One region of the Nitrosococcus wardiae genome, then DNA from elsewhere that is predicted to be linked to it. Evidence: predicted binding sites of a transcription regulator. Region 1 holds the regulator's gene; each other region holds the start of a gene.
What was found. Region 1 encodes sigma-54, which starts transcription at its own class of promoters, with help from an activator protein. Its sites were predicted from a motif close to TGGCANGNTNCNTGCTT; they were not measured.

Region 1 (3,278 bases):
CTATCATCGTGGCTGGTTGCAAATTACCTCCCAAGGGCAAGGTAAGTTCAGGCACTTTCACGTTTAGCTGCTCCCACTGGCCTAGGTTGCGGGTGAGCGGTTCGATATGTTTGTGAGGAATAAGATGGATGACAAGATCAAGGGAGTGTTGGGTGACGATAGCCTGATGACCATAGATCGCACGAATATCGACCACACCCAAGCCTGGCACGGTTAGAAAATCCTGCAATATAGCCGGGCAACTGCCGATCAATTGGGTGGCTGCTGTCCGCTGGAAAATGGGCGCATCATCCGCGATTAAACGGTGTCCCCGTCGGATTAATTCTAGGGCTAGGCTGCTTTTGCCAACGCGGCTTTCCCCCCTCAATAGAACCCCGACGTCAAAAATGACCAGCAGCACGCCATGGCTGGTGACGTTGTCTTCACTAGGGCTACTCACGCCTTGCAATCTCACTTAGTCAACAATACCGGTGGACGCAGAGGTTTGCTCCCATTCCCTTAGGACCTCCAGCAGGGTATGGGGGTCTTTGGCTTCACGCAGGCGGGCACAGAATTCCGGATCACGGAACATTTCTGCCAATTGGGCAAGCAGCTGCACGTGAATTTGGGCTGATTCTTCCGGAACCAGCAGGGCGCAGAATAGATCGACCGGCTGTTGATCGAGGGCATCAAAATCAATTCCTTGGTCCAGGCGAACTAATGCTGCGAGGGTATGCTGATTGCCAGCCATGCGGGCATGGGGAATGGCGATCCCATCCCCAAGACCAGTGCTGCCAAGACGTTCCCTAGCAAGTAGGCAGTCGAAAACATCCGCCGAGTCCAGGTCATCCGCGCCTCGGGTAAGCAACTCGCTGAGCCGCTCTAGCACACGTTTTTTGCTGCCTGCAACGGCACCCACAGCGATTTGTTCGGGGACAAGAAACTCGGTAATTTGCATGATTGGGGTTAATCTATCCTTGTTGTTGCTTTTTCATTATTCCCTCACTGCGGTGATGGTCGGTCAATTTCTCTCGGTGCTTTTTAATTTGCCGATCTAATTTGTCCACCAGATCGTCAATGGCGGTATACATGTCTTCGTCTTCAGAGGAGGCAAACACATTGGCCTTGCTCACATGCAGTGTTGCTTCAGCTTTCTGCCTCGTTTTTTCAACACTAAGGACGACGTGAATATTAGTCAATTGATCAAAATGGCGTTCTAGGCGCTCACACTTATTTTCCACATAGTTCCGCAGGGCTTGAGTGATTTCAACGTGGTGGCCAGTAATATTTACTTGCATGGATTGCTCCTTAATTATTTTGCTCTTTAGATCAATCGTTTCCGTTCATTGGAGGGGGGGATGTTCAAGTTCTCCCGATATTTAGCGATGGTACGCCGTGCCACTTTAATGCCTTGTTCGGCTAAGATTTGCGCGATTTTACTATCGCTTAGGGGCCTGCGGGGCTCTTCCCCGGCAATTAATTTCTTGATAAGGGCGCGGATGGCAGTTGCAGAGCATTCTCCCCCGCTGCTGGTAGCCACATGGCTGGAAAAAAAGTATTTTAGCTCATAGATTCCTCGGGGGGTATGCATATATTTGTTGGTTGTGACCCGCGAGATAGTGGATTCATGCATGGAGACGGCTTCTGCAATATCGTGGAGTACTAAAGGACGCATGGCTTCTTCGCCCTGCTCTAAGAATCCCTGTTGGCGTTCCACGATGCAGCACGCAACTTTAAGTAATGTTTCATTGCGGCTATGTAAACTTTTAAGGAACCAGCGGGCTTCTTGGAGCTGGTTTTTAAGATAGCTGTTAGTGAGACTGTCATCAGCCCGCCGGATCAGGCTGGCGTACTGGGTATTAACCCGCAGACGTGGCGCGATATCAGGGTTAAGTTCAACATGCCAGCTGCCACTTTGCTTAGTGACATAGACATCAGGCACGACGTACTCGGTTTTACTGGGTTGTATTTGGGTTCCTGGCCGTGGATTGAGGGATTGAATCAAGTGGATGGCCGCTCCCAGTTCTTGTTCCGATAATTTCATTGCCCGCATTAATTGGGCATAGTCCCGTTTACCTAGTGTGTCGAGATAGTGGGACAACAGCAGCTTTGCTTTTTCTAGCCAAGGGGTGTCCGGGGGATATTGTTTCAGCTGTAACAGTAGGCACTCACCTAAGTCACGGGCTCCAACACCAGGGGGGTCGAAATTTTGTACCTGATGCAAGATAACTTCCACTTCCTTGGGCTCAACCTCGATTTCCTCTCCTAGGCTTTGTTGTATCTCCTCAAGAGTGCCGCATAAATAGCCTTCTTCATTAATCGAATCGATAATGGCGGTGGCAATGACGAGATCCTTCTCGTTGGTCGCCGCCAAACGAGCCTGCCAAAGCAAGTGTTCTTGTAAGGTTTCTTCTCGATTGCCTTGGTTTTCCAGATCGGGTAAGAATTCCTCTCCAGAGGAAGCAGGCAACGGTAAGCTGTCATAGATATCGTTCCAACTGCTGTCTACCGGCAATTCGTCGGGGATTGCCTCGCCGAGTGAGGTGGCTATCTCATTGCCCTCAGGGGTGATGGCTTCCTTTACCTCATCGGTGTCTAAACGCTCCTGTCCCTCTTCGCTTTCACTTTGCTCAAGCAGCGGATTCGATTCTAGCGCCTGTTGGATTTCAGTTTGTAGTTCCAAAGACGAGAGCTGCAACAGGCGAATGGCTTGCTGCAGCTGGGGTGTCATCGTAAGTTGTTGCCCAAGGCGTAGTTGGAGAGAGGTTTTCATACCTGAGCTCTGCCTGCTATTGGATTGCTATTTATTATATTCAGCAATGAACGTATAGTTGGCAATAAACATGCCATAACAGCCGTTAAAGATGAAAATTGTACCCCAAATAAACTTCCTTTACTCGTTCATTATTAAGAATTTCCCGAGGTTGACCTTTGGCGATGACTTCACCTTCATTCACAATATAAGCATACTGGCAAATTCCTAGGGTTTCCCGGACATTGTGATCGGTAATTAAGACACCGATCCCCCGTTCTGTCAGTTGCCGGATGATACCCTGGATGTCTAGCACCGAAATAGGGTCCACTCCGGCAAAAGGCTCATCTAATAGTATAAATTGTGGTTCTACTGCCAGTGCACGGGCAATTTCAACACGCCGCCGCTCTCCGCCCGAGAGGCTCATCCCCAAGGTTTTTTTCACATGGGTAATGTTCAGTTCATGCAGCAGCGCGTCCACCAGCTGTCGGCGCTCTGGTTTTGTCAGATCGCTTCGGGTTTCTGCGATGGCCATAATATTTTCGGC
Region 2 (3,278 bases), 2.0 Mb from region 1:
ATCAGGAAGCCCAAATCGCCATCACCATCTACTTCAGCGATCGAGAACCTGCCGGCCCTTACCAACTGACCGTCCCTGCCCAGCGCACCCGCCATGTTCGTTTTAATGAGCTCAAGGATCCCGAACCGATCCCCAAGGATACGGATTTCGCCAGTGTGATTAAATCGAGCGTACCCATTGTCGTGCAACACACCCGATTGGATTCACGCCAGGCAGAATTGGCATTGTTATCGACACTTGCTTATGCAAGTGAATAAAAAAATTAGATTTATTATTTAGAATTGGTATGGCAGAAAAAGGCAAACAACAGCTAGCACAAGATCGTACCGACTTAGCCTTTCACCGCAACTTGCTAGCCGAGCAACGAACCTTTAGCGCCTGGGTACGCACGGGGCTCACAGCGATAGCCCTTGGATTCGCAGCTGTTAAACTTCTTGATAGAGCCGAGCCGAAGTGGGCAGTTTATGTCGCCGGCAGCATTCTTATCGCCGCTGGTATTGGCATTCATTTACTTAGTTTCTGGAACTATTACGGCACTTTCCGTAGGTTAAAGCAGGAGGGGCTCCCTGGATTGCCAATCTGGTCCGTCGTTCTCATTACCCTCTCTCTTCTTCTCAGTGGAACATTAATATTAGCTTTGATCTTAGCGGAGGCAAATATGCTGTCACTGGAGGGATTTGGATTGAAATCTTAACTGCTATAGATCTCTCCATGGCAGGTTTTCTTTCATCTTCAAAGCCATTAGCTTCTTCCATTTGGCGAGCCCCCTGAGGGGGGCCTTCCTTGGCCATTTCTCCTCAATATCAGGGTATCTCCCCTTGCTCCAGCATGCCATTAGGATAAACCCCCAGAGGGAAGCTCCCCTTCGCCATAAGCGTCATGCGCTTTTGCGTACCCAGCGCTCGTCTTTATGCTCGTATTTATTCTTTACGGCAGACCAGGCAACTTTATGGGCGACTTCTTCCCGCGATGCGTCGCCACGGCGCTTGTCTGGGTCAGCATATTGCTCCCAAGCATGGTTATAAGCTTCTTTGTAAATTTCCTGAGCATGCTTAGGTAAGTGGTCTTTAACCGAATCGGGCAGTTCAGCTAGCTTATTGTAGGGCATTATGTCACCTCATCTAAAAATCAGCATATTGCACACTATAAGATGGCTATTTATTCCATCTCGCATCAGCATTTTTATGCAAATATTAGGCTAATTAATGTAAATAAAGGGAAGTCCCCGCACCGATTCGCCGGGAGCGAATCGGGACATCCGGAGGAGGCCCCTTAGGGGGCGCACCAGGGAGGATGCGCATCAAACCCTTTTTTCAGGGAGGAAAAAGGGGTTTGCGGAACACCACCGGCTCCCTCCTAAAACACCTCATATTTTATTCATAGGTACTTAGCCAAGGAATCCTTTTTGTTTGGCATAGTGATTGCCTAACAATTCGGAAAAGCAATATCTCTATCCCATCCCCGGAGGCCTATCTCCGATACGGATGAGAAATATCAGCAATGCCAAACACGGGAGTAATTAAGATGACTGACAAACCACGGGAGCCAAAACCTCCTTTTCCAGAACAGCACCAAGAAAAGCCCGGGCAGGAATCAGAGCTACAACCCCGACCCCGCTATTCAGCGCCCCTTTACAAAGGGGCAGAGAAATTGCGGGGCCAGGTGGCGTTAATCACTGGGGGCGACTCGGGAATCGGACGGGCAGTCGCGGTCCTGTTTGCCCGCGAAGGCGCCAATGTCGCGATTACTCATCTTCCGGAAGAGGATACCGATGCCGAAGAGACCCGGCGCGCTGTTGAATCTGAAGGCCAAAAAGCTTTATTAATCTGCGGTGATGTCAGGGAGGTTGCATTCTGCCGAAGCGCCGTCGAGCGCACCATTCAAGCCTTCGATCAGCTGAATATTTTAGTCAACAATGCCGCCTATCAGCAGCACCGGCAGGAGCTAGACGAGCTCACAGAAGAACAGTGGGATCGGACTTTCAAAACCAACATCTACGGTTATTTCCATATGGTAAAGGCAGCAATGCCTCATTTAAAACCCGGAAGTGTGATTCTCAACACCGGCTCCATCACCGGGCTTGAGGGCAGCAGCGCACTGCTGGATTACTCCGCCACTAAAGGCGCCATCCACGCCTTCACGAAATCCCTCGCCCAAAAGCTCGTGGAAGCTGGAATTCGGGTCAATTGCGTGGCTCCGGGCCCTGTGTGGACGCCGCTCAATCCAGCCGATCGGCCTCCCGAGGAAGTCGCCCAGTTTGGCGCACAAACTCCCTTCCAACGACCCGCTCAACCCGAAGAAATTGCTCCAGCCTATGTTTATTTTGCTTCAGCGGCCGATTCCAGTTACGTCACCGGCGAAGTGCTCACCCTGCTAGGGGGTAGCACCAGAGCAGGATAAATGGGCTTACTGCCGCAAAGCGACAGATTAAAACTTCTCCTACCCTGGGGCATTATGCAATGAAAGCTCACTCACCTTTGAAACGATTACATCGGGTAGCAAATTTTACAGAAAATCCTCAGTGGCTGAGGGCCCAGATAGGAAAAAAAAGCCAGAATTTCCACCCTAGACGCTACCTTCATCGGAGATCACGGGCTTGGCAAATAAGGATGAGCTTTCTCGGCGTGTTTTTTGCACAAACAGGTGTGGAGCATATTCTAAATGCGAGATTAGAGATTAATAAGGTAAGTATGATCAATTTCGGAGGAAAGCGATGAGTACATATCCAGAAAGCGGTGCTCGAGTCATAGGTGGTGAAGACAATACCAACGGTCCAGGCCCTTATATCATGGCCGCAAGCACTCTAGAAGGGGATACAGTCGTCAACCTGGAAGGAGAAGAACTCGGTACCATTACCGACATCATGGTAGATGTGCCCAAAGGCCGCATTGCCTATGCGGTGCTATCCTTTGGGGGGTTTCTGGGCATGGGAGATAAACTATTCGCCGTGCCGTGGAATGCGTTAATTTTGGATGCGGAGGACAAGTGCTTCGTATTAAAAGTTGATAAAGAAACCCTTAAAAATGCACCGGGTTTTGACAAAGGTAATTGGCCAACTATGGCCGATCAGCGCTGGGCGACCCAAGTACACACCCATTATGGAACCCGACCTTATTGGGAAGACTACACTCCCTAGTGAAGGCTCTTGTTGTGTTCAGCAAAGTTTATTCTTTGAAGATAGCCTTCATGATAACTCTACCTTTTCCCACGCGGGCAGTGGGTGTGTCCAGAAAGGATTTTAGAAGCGCTTGGAAGCGCATAATCTAAGATCACAAGCT
Region 3 (3,278 bases), 420 kb from region 1:
GCTCCGGGAAGCGATTGATCAAGCGCTTAAGCTGGATCCCAACCATGCCCTCTCCAAGATCGCCATGATCCGCCTGCTGATGCAGGAGAATAAACCCAAAGAAGCTAATAAGCTGTTCCAGGAGCTGAAGCAAGCTTATCCGGAACATCCAGAGGTATTAGCTCAGGAAGGGTGGTTGGCCATGCGCCAAAACCGGCCTCAGGGAGCAGTAGCAGTCTTTAAGGAAGCGCTGAAGCACTCTCCCACCAGTCAGGTAATTGTCAATCTTGCGCTTGCCCAGTTCCAGGCAGGAAATCAAAATGGGAGCCTAGCGACATTAGAAGATTGGTTGAAAAAGCATCCAGAGGATAGATTGGCGCAATTTAACCTGGCTAACCTTTACATGGCGCTTAAACGGGAGCAAGAGGCAGCATTCGCCTTTGCTAAAGTAGTTGAGCAATCGCCAAACAACGTGGTAGCCCTTAATAATCTGGCCTGGCTGTTGCGGCAAGACGATCCGTCGAAGGCTTTAGAATATGCTGAAAAAGCAATGGAACTCGCGCCTAATACCCCTCCAATCATGGACACCTTGGGAATGTTACTCCTTGAAAAAGGTAAGATAAAACAAGGCTTGCGCCTGCTAAGGAAAGCCTCGGAAAAGGCACCTGAGAACCCAGATATTCGGTATCATTTTGCCCTGGCCCTAGCCCGTAATGAAGAGAACGCGCAGGCCCGGCAAGTGCTTAATGATCTCTTGGATGCGAAACAACCCTTTGCCGAGGAAAAGGAAGCCCATACTCTGCTCCAAGCATTGGATAACTAAAGGGTTTGCGTAAATTGACTAGGTGATAATTGAATAAAAGGTGGCCAGGAGCAACCTCAAATCTCCGCTTTCTAGCTGCCCTCGCTTTCATGGGAATAAAAAAGTGCGGACAAAAAAGCCGGGAATTTTTTAAAGCTCCTGCCCTAGGAAACACCTTCACCTTAGCCAGAGCTTAATCATGGAATACCAGATGGCAGGGATGCTCACCTTTATTATCGCCAGGTATCTCACGAGGCTCTTTAGCCAAAGTTAAGAAAGCAAGAATATAACTAGCGATATCATTATTCTTTACAGATGTGCCCTCCTCAGGGGCAAGAAAATTTATTATTTATCTTTAATACCTTGAGATATAAAAAAATAAATCTCTTGGCATCAAGCTTGCTACATTTTATACATGCTAGTAACACGCTAGTATTTTGGAGCGCTTCATCCGAGACATTGCTTTAATTTAAGCGGTCCATACATAAGGTCAATAGTTTCACCATTATAGCGAGGAGACTGCAGAAATGTTTAAGAAGAAACTAATTACTAGCAGCGTAGGTGCTGCCTTATCACTATCAGTTGCGATGCCGGTCGTTGCAGACACTATTGGCTTCGATTTTGACCAAGATGGCGTTTTCACGCCAGTTGATGGCCTCGATTGGCTTCCGGGCAATGCTCTGGCAGTCGATGCCATACCACTGGCCGATGACAGTACTTTCACAACATTCATTCAATCCGAACTTACCTCAGTGAGCGGTACTGGCGGCGTTACAAATATACCAACTGGAGCTGCGGGGCCATTCGAGATTACTTACGAAATCTCCCTTAACGAGATAGTTGCCGATAGTAACGATATCGACGGAGACGGCATTGCCGACACCGTTGATTTTAACCATAGTGGCGGAACAGTGAATATCTGGTATGATGATTTTAGCGCTGGCACCACCAATGCAGACGGGATAACCGGGAACAGCGGGTTGGGATATGACGATGGCACGCTGATCCTGTCCGCTAGCGTAAATCCAACAATATTGGGTGCTGGTTTTAGCTTAACTGGCGGTTCGGCAAATAATAATATCCAGTCGCTCGATGGTTTCGGAAACAATGATCTGCCGGGAATACGAACGGTGCAAGGTAGCGGAGATGCGACGGTGGAGGCGGCTATCGGCTTCTTTAATCCTACCTTCTTTCAAGGTATCAATAATGATACCATTATCGAGTTTTTGCTGAATGCGACCTTGGAAGATCCCTTTGATAACATTAATCCCGAGCTGTCTGTAGCGGGTAATACCCCGGTCTACGGGCCTGACAGTATCAATGGCTTAGGTCAGGGGCCTGAAGATTTTCACTTTGAGGCTGATGCCAATTCAAGCTTCAACACCCAAGCTGTTCCTGAGCCGGCGAGTATTGCCCTCCTGGGTATTGGCCTTAGCTTGATTAGTGTTAGCCACATTAGGCGGCGCCGTAAGCTCGCCTGATTTCTAAAAAGGGAGTAATTAAGGGGGAGCATTAGATAGAGATAGGGGGGCGGCTTCCAGCTACCCCCTATTTTTATTTCCCCCGTACCTGGCTTCCAGAGGGCCACGTAGAAATGCAATAGCGTAGATACTAGTTTGCTTATTGCATTCCAAATGTTTGTTGAACTCTGCCTAGTATGCTAAAAATTGGTGGGGAAACTATGCGAGGTCCGAAACCTAAAAGTGCGTGCTCTACAGGCCGCCGTTTAGAACATGCTGTCGCCCCGTTCAAGATCTAATTCATCCGGCAGCAAGGCTACCATCTCCAACTGATTTGGAACCGCGTTCTGTTCATCTACGGCTATGCGCCCTTTCTAGATACAAAACACAGATACTCCTCAGTCACTTCACTTATACAGCCGCTCATCCGCCCACAAGGCGTGCACTGTCACCACGCCATTCTCCACTTTGCCCATCAACCCCAAATAGTGTCTCCCCACATGGGCCGTTTTTGCTCCCCACTTGCGATCACCCATCTCATCAATGGCCAACACTCCACAGATCGCCGGCGCGGTTAACTCCTCTGCTTCAGGGGCCAGTTCGATAGGAAGACGTTGAATCATGAGAGTAATATCTACAGCATTTCCCGTTTAGGTCGACACTTTAGTCTGGAGAATAAAGAAGCCCATCGCGCCTTTGCGTATGAGGTTAGTCCCGGATGCCCACATGCCCCAAATAGGCTTTGGCCTGCTCTGGCGTAAGGGTGTGGAGGGCCTGAGCGAGGGCCTCATATAAGGCTTTTTTGGTTCGCGCTTGGGCTTTTCGGAGCCGGTGTTTCACCTGGGACCAGGCCATTTCAATGGGGTTAAGATCAGGGGAGTAGGGAGGTAAATAAAGGAGTTCAGCACCGGTTTGCTCAATGAGTTCAGCGACCCCCTCGACGTGATGGGCGGCGGCATTATCCAAAATCACACACTGGCCTGGTTTGAGTTGGGGGCACAAGAAATGCTCTAAGAAATAGAGAAAGACGGCCCCGT

Region 2: the regulator sigma-54 is predicted to act here: its motif matches at 1,185-1,201, upstream of E3U44_RS15325 (ChaB family protein).
Region 3: the regulator sigma-54 is predicted to act here: its motif matches at 1,170-1,186, upstream of E3U44_RS08100 (PEP-CTERM sorting domain-containing protein).

Annotation. Positions count from the first base shown of each region.
Region 1 covers NZ_CP038033.1:1,240,171-1,243,448, forward strand. Annotated here, with positions in the region: gene E3U44_RS06090 (HPr kinase/phosphorylase-related protein) at 1-454, opposite strand, end outside; gene ptsN (PTS IIA-like nitrogen regulatory protein PtsN) at 455-937, opposite strand; gene hpf (ribosome hibernation-promoting factor, HPF/YfiA family) at 951-1,292, opposite strand; gene E3U44_RS06105 (RNA polymerase factor sigma-54) at 1,304-2,752, opposite strand; gene lptB (LPS export ABC transporter ATP-binding protein) at 2,838-3,278, opposite strand, start outside.
Region 2 covers NZ_CP038033.1:3,240,999-3,244,276, forward strand. Annotated here, with positions in the region: gene E3U44_RS15315 (sensory rhodopsin transducer) at 1-257, shown strand, start outside; gene E3U44_RS15320 (YidH family protein) at 287-694, shown strand; gene E3U44_RS15325 (ChaB family protein) at 878-1,108, opposite strand; gene E3U44_RS15330 (SDR family oxidoreductase) at 1,525-2,400, shown strand; gene E3U44_RS15335 (PRC-barrel domain-containing protein) at 2,714-3,136, shown strand.
Region 3 covers NZ_CP038033.1:1,659,587-1,662,864, reverse strand. Annotated here, with positions in the region: gene prsT (XrtA/PEP-CTERM system TPR-repeat protein PrsT) at 1-802, shown strand, start outside; gene E3U44_RS08100 (PEP-CTERM sorting domain-containing protein) at 1,309-2,262, shown strand; gene E3U44_RS08095 (transposase) at 2,649-2,864, opposite strand; gene E3U44_RS08090 (IS630 family transposase) at 2,950-3,278, opposite strand, start outside.